3 regions of the Geodermatophilus sp. SYSU D00708 genome follow, and region 3 is predicted to be linked to each of the others. Evidence: predicted binding sites of a transcription regulator. Region 3 holds the regulator's gene; each other region holds the start of a gene.
What was found. Region 3 encodes LexA, which represses DNA repair genes until DNA is damaged. Its sites were predicted from a motif close to TCGAACANNTGTTCGA; they were not measured.
Positions count from the first base shown of each region.

Region 1: a site for LexA is predicted at 2,371-2,386, ahead of ACI79D_RS09245 (DUF222 domain-containing protein). Genes of this name have one in related genera too.
Region 2: a site for LexA is predicted at 2,167-2,182, ahead of dinB (DNA polymerase IV). Genes of this name have one in related genera too.

Region 1 is NZ_JBJGYS010000008.1:76,453-80,449, forward strand. It holds gene ACI79D_RS09240 (selenium-binding family protein) at 1-277, shown strand, start outside; gene ACI79D_RS09245 (DUF222 domain-containing protein) at 315-2,366, opposite strand; gene ACI79D_RS09250 (ATP-dependent 6-phosphofructokinase) at 2,469-3,497, opposite strand; gene ACI79D_RS09255 (hypothetical protein) at 3,747-3,962, opposite strand.
Region 2 is NZ_JBJGYS010000021.1:18,507-22,503, reverse strand. It holds gene ACI79D_RS17310 (DUF2750 domain-containing protein) at 1-280, opposite strand, end outside; gene ACI79D_RS17305 (DUF3040 domain-containing protein) at 365-763, opposite strand; gene dinB (DNA polymerase IV) at 950-2,152, opposite strand; gene ACI79D_RS17295 (BatC protein) at 2,364-2,651, shown strand; gene ACI79D_RS17290 (cupin domain-containing protein) at 2,960-3,988, shown strand.
Region 3 is NZ_JBJGYS010000006.1:128,947-132,943, reverse strand. It holds gene ACI79D_RS07715 (phosphatase PAP2 family protein) at 1-20, shown strand, start outside; gene ACI79D_RS07710 (hypothetical protein) at 88-1,041, shown strand; gene lexA (transcriptional repressor LexA) at 1,103-1,855, opposite strand; gene ACI79D_RS07700 (LysM peptidoglycan-binding domain-containing protein) at 2,377-2,706, shown strand; gene ACI79D_RS07695 (hypothetical protein) at 2,939-3,484, shown strand; gene nrdR (transcriptional regulator NrdR) at 3,870-3,997, shown strand, end outside.

The sequences.
Region 1 (3,997 bases), on a different contig from region 3:
GGAGAAGGCGCTGGCCGGTGGCCCGCAGATGGTGGAGATCAGCCGCGACGGCCGGCGGATCTACCTCACCAACTCCCTCTACGGCGCCTGGGACGACCAGTTCTTCCCGGCCGGCGTCGGGTCGTGGATGGCGAAGATCGACGCCGACCCGCAGTCGGGTGGGATGACCCTCGACGAGCGGTTCTTCCCGCACGGCGAGGACTGGCGGGGTCTGCGGCCGCACCAGGTGAGGCTGCAGGGGGGCGACGCCTCCTCCGACTCCTACTGCTACCGCTGACCCACCGGACGGCCACCGCCCTGCTGCTGCCGCCGGTTCAGTAGGGCGGTGGTGTGGTGACCGCGGTCAGGCCGGTGGGGGTGGTGACGGTGAGCGTGCCGTCGGGGGCGAGGGTGTGTCGCCAGCCGGGGGCCTGGTGTTTGCCGCGGTGGTCGGGGGTGCAGTAGCCGGCGAGGTTGGCCGCGGACGTCGGTCCGTCCGGATGGGGCCGGTTGTGGTCGAGTTCGCCGCCGGCCGGCACCCGGCGGCGACAGCCGGGAAAGCGGCAGCGGCGGTCGCGGGCGCGGACGAAGCGGTCGAGCGCGGCGTCGGGCCGGTAGCCGGCGGCGGGACCGGGCGCACCGAGGCCGGGCCGGGCGGTGAGGTCGTGGTCGCAGCGGTCGGGCCGGCGGCGGCAGGCGGGGCGGCCGCAGTGCGCGGCGCGGCGCAGCCCGGGCAGGTCGGTGAGCGCGGTCAGGGCGCCGGTGAGCGCGTCGGTCAGAGCCAGGCGGGGCCGGTCGGCCAGCCCGCCGCCGGCGGTGGCGGCCAGCAGCGCGGCCAGCTCCTCACGCTGGGCGTCGCTCGCGGCGGCGAGTGCGGCCAGGCTGTCGGGCGCGGCGGTGAGCCGGCCGGCCGGGCTGGTGTGCCAGACGGCCTCGTCGGCGGCGTCGGCCGCTTCGGCGGTGCGCAGCAGCCGCCGGGCGTGGCCCAGCGCGAGCGTGGCGGCGTGCACGGCCGCGGCGGCGTCATCGACCGCCCGGTCCGCGCCCGCCCACCAGCCGCTGGGCGGTGGCGGCTGGTCGCGGTCGGCCGGCGGATCGGGATCGGCCAGCGCCTCTGCGTCGAGACCGGAGTCGGCGCTGTCGAGGTCACCCGGATCGGCGCCGGGCCGGCCCTCGGGTGGGGCGGAGTCGGCGCTGTCGAGGTCGCCCGGGCCGGTGACGGGCCGGCCCGCGGGCCGGGCCTCGGGCAGGTCGGTGGACCAGGCATCCGGTGGGCGTTCGGGTTCGCCGTCGAGCTCGCCGGCGAGCACCCGGCGTTCCATCTCCGCCCACCAGCGCGCCAGCTCGGCCTGCTCGACCTCCTCCCACGGCCGGTCGTCGGCAGCGGACGCGGCGGGCTCCGGGGTGGCCGCCGTCGGCGGTTGCCCGTCGACGGCCGCGAGATCGTGGCCGGTGAGGCCGCGCAGCAGGTGGCGGACCATCTCGGCCGGCACCACGTGCCCGTCGACCTCGCCGGGCGCGTCCCCGCCGAGCAGCGTGGCCACGGAGGCCACCACGGTCAGCAGCACCTGCACCGGCGGCAGATCGCCCTCGCCGGGGCGCAGCACCAGATCCAGCAGGCAGTCGACCATCTTCTGCCCGCGGGTGCGCTCATCCCCGGGTTCGGCGCCCAGGGCGTCGGCGCAGGCCCCCAGCGCCCGGTGCAGCGCCTGCGCCTCGGGCATGGTGCACACCACGGTCAGCGCGGCCATGCCCACGGTCCGCTCCGGGCTCAGGCTGATGCCCCGCTGCCGCAGCGCGCGGGCGAGGTCCTGGGCGGCGTCGCGGGCGTTGTGCCGGGCGACCACGCGGCGCACCCGATCCCCCAGCTGCGCGGGGGTGGTGACCCGGTGCCGGGTGTGCACCCAGGCAATCAGCTCGTCCAGGATGCGGGCGCGCAGCGCCGCGTCGCTGATCGGCGCGACGTGCTCGAGCAGGCACCACAGGTGCCCGACGTGCAGCACACCCGCCTCCAGTGCGGCCAGCGCCTCCGGCAGCCGGTGCACCAGGGTCAACGAGCGCTCCAGCTCGGCCTCGGCCTTCGGGGCGCTGAGGTTCAACGCGATCGCCAGCTCCGGCGCCGCCCACTCACTGACCGCCCGCAGCACCTCGGACCGCGCCGCCCACCGCTCGGCGCTCATCGCCCCTGGCTCGCCCTGCGCCCGGTCGACCGAGGAGGGCCGGGTCGCGGCGAACGCCGCCACCGCCCGCGCCCGCAGCGCGGTCTGCCGGGCGATCTCCCGATCCGCGGCCTGCACCGCACCCAGCGGCCCCGACGCCCAGCCCACCGCCGGCGGCGCAGCGGAGAGCGGCGGGTGTTCCGCCTCCGCTGTCGTCTCCACCGTCACGCATTCGATCATATGTTCGAATGGACAGTCGGCGCAAGGGCTGTGGACGGCGAAAGGCCAGGTCAAACTGCTGACCACGTCCGGACGCCCGAGCCCCCGTGCTCAGCCGGTGAAGGCGCCGGTCTCGGCCAGCCGCGCCGGGGTCACCGTCTTGAGGCGCGCCACGGCGTCGGCCAGCGGGACCAGCTCGATCTCGGTGCCGCGCAGCGCCACCATCTGACCGTGCCGGCCCTCGTGCGCGGCGATCGTCGCGTGCAGGCCGAAGCGCGTGGCCAGCACCCGGTCGAACGACGTCGGGGTGCCCCCGCGCTGCACGTGGCCGAGCACGGTCGTGCGCACCTCCTTGCCGGTGCGCCGCTCGAGCTCGTCGCCGAGCTGCTGGGCCACGCCGGTGAACCGCCTGTGGCCGTACTCGTCGACGCCGCCGTCCCGGACCAGCATCGTGCCGGGGATCGGCGAGGCGCCCTCCGCGACGACCCCGATGACGTGCGTGTCGCCGCGGGCGAACCGGTCCTCGACGATCTTGGCCACCTCGGCGACGTCGAAGGGCTCCTCGGGCACCAGCGTGACGTGCGCACCCGACGCCAGCCCCGCGTGCAGCGCGATCCAGCCGGCGTGCCGCCCCATGACCTCGACCAGCAGCACCCGCTGGTGGGACTCGGCGGTGGTGTGCAGCCGGTCGATGAGGTCGGTGGCGATGCTGACCGCGGTGTCGAACCCGAAGGTCAGGTCGGTGCAGTCGATGTCGTTGTCGATCGTCTTCGGGATGCCGACGACCGGGACTCCCGCCTGCGAGAGCAGGTGTGCCGCGGTGAGGGTCCCCTCGCCGCCGATCGGGATGAGCACGTCGACCCCGTGCGCGGCCAGCACGGCCTTCATCTGCGGCAGGCCGGAGTGCAGCTTCTCCGGGGCGACGCGCGCCGAGCCCAGCGTCGTCCCGCCGCGGGTGAGCAGGCCGTCGACGGCGGCGACGTCCAGCGGCGTCGTCCGGTCCTCCAGCAGCCCGCGCCAGCCGTCGCGGAACCCGACCACCTCGCTGTCGTAGTGGGCCGTCGCCGTGCGGACGACGGAGCGGATGACGGCGTTCAGGCCGGGGCAGTCGCCCCCGCCGGTCAGGATCCCGATGCGCACCGGCGAGCTCCTCGTGTCGTGGGCCGGGTCGTCGCCGACGATACGTCATGACGACATGACGACACGCCGACACGTGTCAATTCTGTGTGTCGATCGGCGTGCTGCTCCCGCCCGCCCACACGTCCAGCCCCGCGCGCCCCGGCTGTCTGCCCAGCCACAGCAGGACCGCCGCCTGGGCACGGACGGCGACGTCGGTACAGGCGCGGCTCCTTCCGAGGGCCACCGGCACCGGCGGCGCCTCGGCGAGGCTCACGCCGGGAGGCCGACGGTCCCGGGCGGCTGGGGCAGCTCGGCGGTCGACGCCGGGTCCGGCGCACCGGCCGCACCGGCCGCACCGGCCGCACCGGCCGCAGGCTGCGGGGACGGCGGCGCTGCCTCGGCGGGCGCCGGCGCGGACTGCCCGGCGGGCGGGGTGGGGGCCGGCTCCCAGCGGGAACCGCTCTGGGCGTGGTCGGGGTGGGTCACGGTCTCCTCCGGTGTCGGGATGAGTGCCCACCGTG
Region 2 (3,997 bases), on a different contig from region 3:
GCACCGGCCGGCCGCCGTCACCCGCGTTCAGCACGGCCGCGGGCACCCCGCCGTCCAGCCAGCCGGGGATCTCCTCCAGCAGGGTGTCGAGGTCGAGGAAGACCGGCCCCTCGCCCGGGTCGGCGGCGGCTGCGGCCTCCGCGGCGGCCAGCTCCGCGGAGGTCCACAGCGGGACGACGTCGCGGCCGTCCTCGCCGGTCCACGGGACGATGCCGTCGGCGTCCCCCCAGCCCCACAGCCCGCCGTGGGCGGCCAGTGCCTGCCACACCGGATCGGTCACGGTTCCTCCTCGCGGTTCGCGGGCCCCTGACGCGCGACAGCCGCCGTCCCGGAGGACGGCGGCTGTCGCGGAGAGGCGGTCGGGCTACTGGTCGTAGCGGCGGCGGAAGCGCTCCTCCAGCCGGTTCTTCAGCGGCTGCCGGCGGGGCTTGCCGCCGCGGCCGCGGGACGCCGGACCGGCGGCAGGCCCGGTGGAGCCGGCCTCGGCCACACCGGTGGCGTTCTTGTAGTTGAGGACGGCGAGCGCCAGCCCGCCGAAGGCGATCAGGAAGCCGAGGACACCGAGCGGTACCCACGACGCCACGGCGCCGCCCACGAGGACGGCCATCCCGACCAGGACGAGGAGAGCGCCCAGCTGCAGTCTGCGGCGGGCCTTGATCCGGCGATCACCGGTGCGGACGGACGAGGCGAACTTCGGATCGTCATCGACGAGGGCGCGCTCGATCTGCTCCAGCAGTCGCTGTTCGTGCTCGGAGAGCGGCACGTCGACCTCCAGGTGGGCCAAAGCCAAGACCCGACGGCGGTGCCCGCCGTCGGTGACAACGAGGATACGAGCCCTTTGCGGGGCGCGAAAGGCGAGTCGGCGCCGACCCGCCGTGATCACTCTCGCGGGGTGGGGACGGCACCGCCAGGAGAGACGAACGGGCGCCCTCGCGGGTTCCTCGGACCGTCACCGGGCGTGCTGGCCGCCGCGGTGCAGCAGCGTCGCCGGGCGCACCGCACCGGCTCCGAACCGGCGGGCCGCGCGGTCGGCGGCGAGCTCGGCCTCCCGGCGGCCGTGCTCGCGGGCACCCAGCTGCAGCTGGCGCGGTGCGGAGCCGGCCTCCACCAGCCGCTCGGCGCGCACGCCGACCAGCCGGATCCGCGCCCGCTGCAGGCCCAGGGCGTCGAACAGGGCGCGGGCGGTGTCGTAGAGCTCCTGCCCGACGTCGGTGGGGACCTCGAGGGTGCGGGAGCGGGTGATCGTGGTGAAGTCGGCGAAGCGCACCTTGATGGTCACGGTGCGGGCCAGCCAGCCGCCCGAGCGCAGCCGGCCCGCCGTCCGCTCGGACAGCCGCAGCAGCTCGCGGTGGATGACCGCCGGGTCGTCGACGTCGGTGCCGAAGGTCTCCTCGTGCCCGGTCGACTTCTCCGGCTCGTCGGGCACCACCCGGCGGGGGTCGCGGCCCCACGCCAGCTCGTGCAGGTGGGTGCCGGCGGCCTGGCCCACCGCTCGCTGCAGGGTGCGCGCCGGCACGTGGGCGAGGTCACCCACCGTGCGCAGCCCCAGCCGCACCAGCACCTCCTCGGTCTTGGCGCCCACCCCCCACAGGGCGCCGACCGGCAGCGGGTGCAGGAACGCCATGACCTCGGCCGGGCGGACGACGAGCAGCCCGTCGGGCTTGGCCCGGGTGGAGGCCAGCTTCGCGACGAACTTCGTGCCCGCCACGCCCACCGAGCAGGTGATGCCCTGCTCGTCGTAGACGCGGGCGCGGATGTACTCCCCGATCTCGGCCGCGTCGCCCAGCCTGCGCCCGGCGCCGGAGACGTCGAGGAACGCCTCGTCCAGGCTCAGCGGCTCCACGAGCGGGGTGATGGAGCGGAACAGCGCCATGACCGCGCGGGAGACCTCGCCGTAGAGCGCCAGGTCCCCCGGCAGCACCGTCGCGGTCGGGCACAGCCGCAGCGCGCGGGACGTCGGCATCGCGGCGTGCACCCCGTAGCGGCGGGCCTCGTAGGTGGCCGAGGTGACGACCCCGCGGTTGCCGGCCCCGCCCACGATGACCGGGGTGCCGGCCAGCTCGGGGCGGCGGCGCACCTCGACGCTGGCGAAGAACGCGTCCATGTCGACGTGCAGCACGGTGCAGCCGGCAGCGCGGGCGGACTGGCTCATGACCCCTTCCCGAGTCGAACACGTGTTCGACGACGGGAGGACGGTAACGCTCCCGGCACGGTCCGGGCATCTCCGCCCCGTGTCGTGACCGACCTGTTGCCCACCTGCCGTTCCCGCTGGTCGGACCCGGGGTGTGAGAGCAGGATCGGGGAGGTACAGCACGCCCGGAGGCCACCATCCGGTGGCCCGCGACCGATCGGATCGGAGACCCATGGCGCTCGACGACGATGACATGACCACGGCCGGCGTGGGCGACGGCGGTGCCGACGGCGGCGCCGATGGTGGCGCGGACGGCGGGGCCGACGGCGGCGCGGACAGCGGCGCGCACGGCCCGGCCGACGGCGGGGCTGCCGGCGGCGGCTCCGACGGGGGCGCGGACGGCGGTGCGGACGGTGGTGCCGACGGGGGCGCGGACGGCGGCGCCGACGGGGGTGCCGACGGGGGTGCCGACGGCGGCGCCGACGGGGGTGCCGACGGCGGCGCGGACGGTTCCGCCTGACCGAGAACCCCACCGCACAGGGCCGGCCGGAGCTCCGGCCGGCCCTGCGTCGGTGCACCGCCCTCGACCCGCAGGTCTTCGCCGCGGAGTACTGGTCCCGCCGGCCGCTGCTCACCCGCGCCGAGGAGACCGGCGGGTCCTTCGCCGACCTGCTCGACCTGGCCGCGGTCGACGAGCTGCTCTCCCGGCGGGGGCTGCGCACCCCGTTCCTGCGGATCGCCAAGGACGGCGCCGTCGTCGACCCCCAGCGGTTCACGACCTCCGGGGGCGCCGGCGCCGAGATCGCCGACCAGGTCTCCTCCGACGCGGTGCTGCGGCTGTTCGCCGACGGGAGCACCGTCGTCCTCCAGGGCCTGCACCGGCTGTGGCCGCCGCTGATCGAGTTCGCCGACTCACTCGCCGCCGACCTGGGGCACCCGACGCAGGTCAACGCCTACGTCACCCCGCCGTCCTCGCGCGGGTTCTCCCCGCACTACGACGTGCACGACGTCTTCGTGCTGCAGGTCGCCGGCGAGAAGCACTGGCGCATCCACGAGCCGGTGCTGCCCGACCCGCTGCGCACCCAGCCGTGGAACGACCGGGCCGCCGCCGTGGCCGCCGCCGCCGAGCGCGACCCGGTCATCGACGCGGTGCTCCGCCCCGGCGACGCCCTCTACCTGCCCCGCGGCTACCTGCACTCGGCGGTCGCGCTGGGCGAGATCAGCGCGCACCTGACCGTCGGCGTGCACCCGGTCACCCGCTGGGCGGCCGCCGAGTCGGTGCTCGACCTGGTGCGGGTGCTCGCCACCGAGGACCCCGCGCTGCGCGGCTCGCTGCCCCTCGGCGTCGACCTGGCCGACCCCGCGGCCGTCCGCGACGACGTGACGGCGGTCGTGGCCGGCCTCAAGGAGTGGCTGGACCGCGTCGACCCGGCCGAGGTCGCCGACCGGCTGCGCTCGCGGACCTGGGCGCAGGTCCGGCCCGAGCCGGTCGCCCCGCTGGCCCAGGCCACCGCGGCGGCGGCTCTCTCCCCCGACACCGTGCTGCGGGTCCGCCGGCGGCTGCGCTGCCGGCTGGGCGAGCCGGTCGACGGGCGGGTGACGCTGGTCGCCGGCCGTCGGACGCTGGAGCTGCCCGCCGACACCCGGCCCGCGCTGGCCGGGCTGCTGGCCGCCGGCGAGCTCAAGGTCGCCGACCTGCCCGGTCTGGACGCCGCCGACCAGCTCACCCTGGCCCGGCGGCTGGTGACCGAGTCGATCGCGGTCGTCCCGGACGCCACCGCACCGGACGCCGTCGTCGGGCGCGCCCTCGCGGGGCACGATGAGGATCGTGACCGCACGCCCGGGACCGGACGGTGAGCCGGGTGG
Region 3 (3,997 bases):
CTGGCCACCCGTCCGCGTAGCGGCTCCGCGGTACGGCGTCTGGCAGCGGGGTCGGCCCTCGCACTGACGCTCGTGCAGGGTGCCGGCGTGCCCGCGTACGCCGAGGAGGCCGCGGGCCCGCGCACGCAGTGCCAGGTCACCGACCCGCGCCTGCCGGAGCTCTCCGGCCTGGCGGTGGTGGGGAACCGCATGCTGGCCATCGACGACGGCGGGGACCGGGTCGACGTGTACGTCCTGGACGCCACCTGCCTGGTGATCGACGTGCGCAGCGCGGCGGTGGACCCCTACGACCCCGAGGACCTCGCGGTGGCGGCCGATGGGACGGTGTGGCTGGCCGACACCGGGGACAACAACGGCACGCGGGAGACGGTGGCGCTCATCGCCCTTCGCCCGGACGACACCACCGAGGTCTACCGGCTGGCCTTCCCCGAGGGACGACGCGACGTGGAGGCGCTCCTGCTCGCCCCCGACGGCACGCCCTACCTGGTGTCCAAGGAGGTGCTCGGCGCGAGCAAGGTGTACCGCCCCGTGAGCGCCCTCGTGGACGCCGGCACGGTCGGCCTCACCGAGGTGGCCGGCGTCGAGTTCACGCTCACCGGCACTCCCGGTGGCCCCGTCGGGCGCGCCGGCCAGCTGATGGTCACCGGGGGAGCGGTCTCGCCCGACGGCCGCTTCGTCGCGCTGCGCACCTACACCGACGCCTACGTGTGGCCGTTGTCGGGATCCGACGTGGCCGGTGCGCTGGCCGCCGACCCGGTCCGGTTGCCCCTGCCCGAGTCGCCGCAGGGTGAGGCGATCAGCTTCACCGCCGACACGACCGGTCTGGTCGTGTCCAGCGAGGGGCTGCCGGCCGACGTCACGGTCGTCCCGTTGAGCGCGGTCCCCAGCCCGGCCGCGGCCTCCGGGTCGGCGGACGGCTCCGTGCCGGACCTGCTCAGCACCGACGACGGCGGCGCGACGGTCATCGCGGCCGGCGTGCTCGCTGCGGTCGTCGCCGCCGCGCTGGTGTGGATCGTCGGGAGGTTGCGCCGCCGCTCCTGAGTGTGCGGCGGGGCGTGTGCTGAGCGTGCGGCGGCGCTGAGCTGAGCGCGCGGGGCGCGCGTCAGACCCGGCGAAGCACCGTCACGACGCGGCCCAGGATGGTCGCCTCGTCACCGGGGATCGGCTCGTACGCGGGGTTGTGCGGCAGCAGCCACACGTGACCGTCGCGGCGCTTGTAGGTCTTGACCGTCGCCTCGCCGTCGATCATGGCCGCGACGATCTCGCCGTTCTCGGCGGTCGGCTGCTGGCGCACCACGACCCAGTCGCCGTCGCAGATGGCGGCCTCGACCATCGAGTCACCGGCCACCTTCAGCATGAACAGCGTGCCCTCGCCGACCAGTTCGCGGGGCAGGGGGAAGACGTCCTCGACGGCCTGCTCGGCGAGCACCGGGCCACCGGCGGCGATCCGGCCCACCAGGGGCACGTAGGTCGGGGCGGGACCCTCCTCGACGCCGGCGGGGGCGGCCGGGGCGACGAGCTCCGCGGGGGCGTCGCCGGGCAGGCGGACGTCGAGGGCCCGGGGCCGGTTCGGGTCGCGGCGCAGCCAGCCCTTCTTCTGCAGGACCGTCAGCTGGTGGGCCACCGAGGAGGCCGAGGACAGGCCGACGGCCTCACCGATCTCGCGCACCGAGGGCGGGTACCCGCGGCGGTCGATCGAGTCGCGGATGACCTCGAGGACGCGGCGCTGCCGCTGGGTCAGGCCGTCGCCGGCCTCACCCCGGTCGGGGAAGGTGCGCACGGCTGCCGTCTCGGTGGTCGCCGGCGTGCCGGCCGTCCTCCGGCGGCTCCCCGACGTCCCGCTCTTCTCCGCCACCGTCGCCTCCTCGTCGGCTGCTCACCGCAGCACGTCTCGTCCGTCGGGACCGACCGTAGCGTGCTCAGGGCCCTCGATCAAACACATGTTCGAAGTGCTCGGCGGGGCGGGATGGTGTTTGTCGGACCCGTCCGGTAGACATCGCACAGACGTTCGAATCGAACAGACGTTCGACGGTGCGGGGTCGGTCGGGAGGAGTGGTCGTGGCAGGCGTGCAGCAGGCGGTGCTGGACTTCGACGACGCGGTGCAGGTGCCCTGGCGGCCCCGGCTCCGGGCGGTGCCGGGCGGTGCCGGGAGCGAGCCGGGGCGCTCGCCGCGGCCCGCCGTGTCGCGGACGGTCCCGTCCCGGGTCGATGTCGGCCGGCCGGCGGTGCAGGCGCCGTCCCGGCCGGCGGTTCTTGAGGCTGCTCGTCCGGGTGTCGGGGCGGCCCGGCCGGTGCCCGTGCGGCCCCGGGTGGCGCGCCCGGTGCCGGCGCGTCCGGCGGGAGCGGCGGTGCCTGGTGCGCCGTCGGGTCGCCCGGTGCGCGGGGGGTGTGGCCGGGTCGGCGGTGCCGCCGGATCGCGGCTGCGGCTCACCCAGCGGGCCCGCCGGCTGTCGGTGGTCCTCGCTCTGGGTGCCGGCGTGGCGCTGGGGTCGTGGCTCGGTCCCCTGGTGGCCGGCGGTGACGGCGACCTGCGGTTGGCCGGAGAGCGCAGCGTCGTCGTGCAGGCCGGGGACAGCGTGTGGTCGATCGCCGCCGACTTCGCCGGGCCGGACGAGGACGTGCGCGCCGTGGTCGACGCCATCGAGCAGATCAACGACCTCGACGGCGCCCGGGTCGTCCCGGGCCAGGTCCTCCAGTTGCCCTGACGTCCAGGTCCTCCAGCTGCCCTGACGTCGCCGACGAACCGCGCCGCCGCCCGGGTGCGGTCCCGGCCGAGGCCAGACAGCGACAAGGCGGACCGGCCAGGTTCGTCAACCCTCCGTGCGGAGACGTTGACGCTCTGTGGTCATCGGGCCACCTAACGTCAGTGCCGTGTCGCGGACGTCCGGAGGCCGAGCAGCGGTCTTCACCCAACAGTCGCAGTCGGTCGAGGTGTCCGTGGACGGAGCCTGGTGGCCGGGGTCGATCCTCGGCTGGCGCCACGACGCGCAGGGCTCCTGTGAGGTCTGGGTCCGGGTGGCGGTCGCCGGCCGGAACCGCGAGATCTGGACCGCCCTGAGCGATCTGCGGCTGCCCGAGCCGCGTCCGGCGACCGCCGGCGCCGCCGCGGCGGTCCCCGGTGCGGGTGCCGGCGCGCCGGTACTCGACCTCGGGCGCGCCGCGGCCCGCGAGCGGCTGGTCGCCGGTGTGCTGGGCGCGCCGGCTCTGGCGCCGGCCGGGGGTGCCGGTCCGTCCCGGCGTCGGCACGGTGGGGACGTCACCGCGGAGATGCCGGCGGTCGGGAGCGCGTTCGCCGGCCGTCACCGGGCGCCCGCTGCGGTGGCCGGGAGGCACCGGGCGGCCGACGACGACACCCGCGTCGACCTCCAGGCGGTCGCCGTCCCGCCGCGCCCCGAGCTCGACTGCCTCACCCGGCCCCTGCGCCTGGGGGACCGTGTGCCGCGGCCGCGCAGCCCGCGTGCCGACGGCGTCGTCCGCGCCTGACCCGGTTCCGTCCCGTCGTCGCGGTCGTCTCACCGACACGCCATACACCCCTCCGGCGCCTCCGAGCGACCCCCGCGGGGCGTGTCGCGACGGATCGCCGTGGCGGGTGTGACGGCAGAGCGTCCCTGGTCACGGCCGTGTCTCGAGGGCGTGTCCCGGCTTGCAGATCTTGTGGGCCGCGGCCTAGGGTTCCCCTACATCTAGTAGTTGCACCGTTGTAAGCCCGTCCACAGGCCGGTCCTCAGGTTCTCCCCGTGGCGTCCACCGGATGTCCCCAGGAGGGTCCACAGCCGACCTCCCGGGCCCGGCGCTCCGGCCGCTCCGCGGCCGCCGCACCGGCCGGGCGGAGCGATCGACGGACCACCACGAGGGGAGGGGAGTCGCCTTGCGCTGCCCCTTCTGCCACAACCCCGACAGCCGGGTCATCGACTCGCGCGAGGCCGACGAGGGGGCGACCACCCGTCGCCGCCGGTCGTGCCCCGCGTGCGGACGGCGGTTCACCACGGTGGAGGA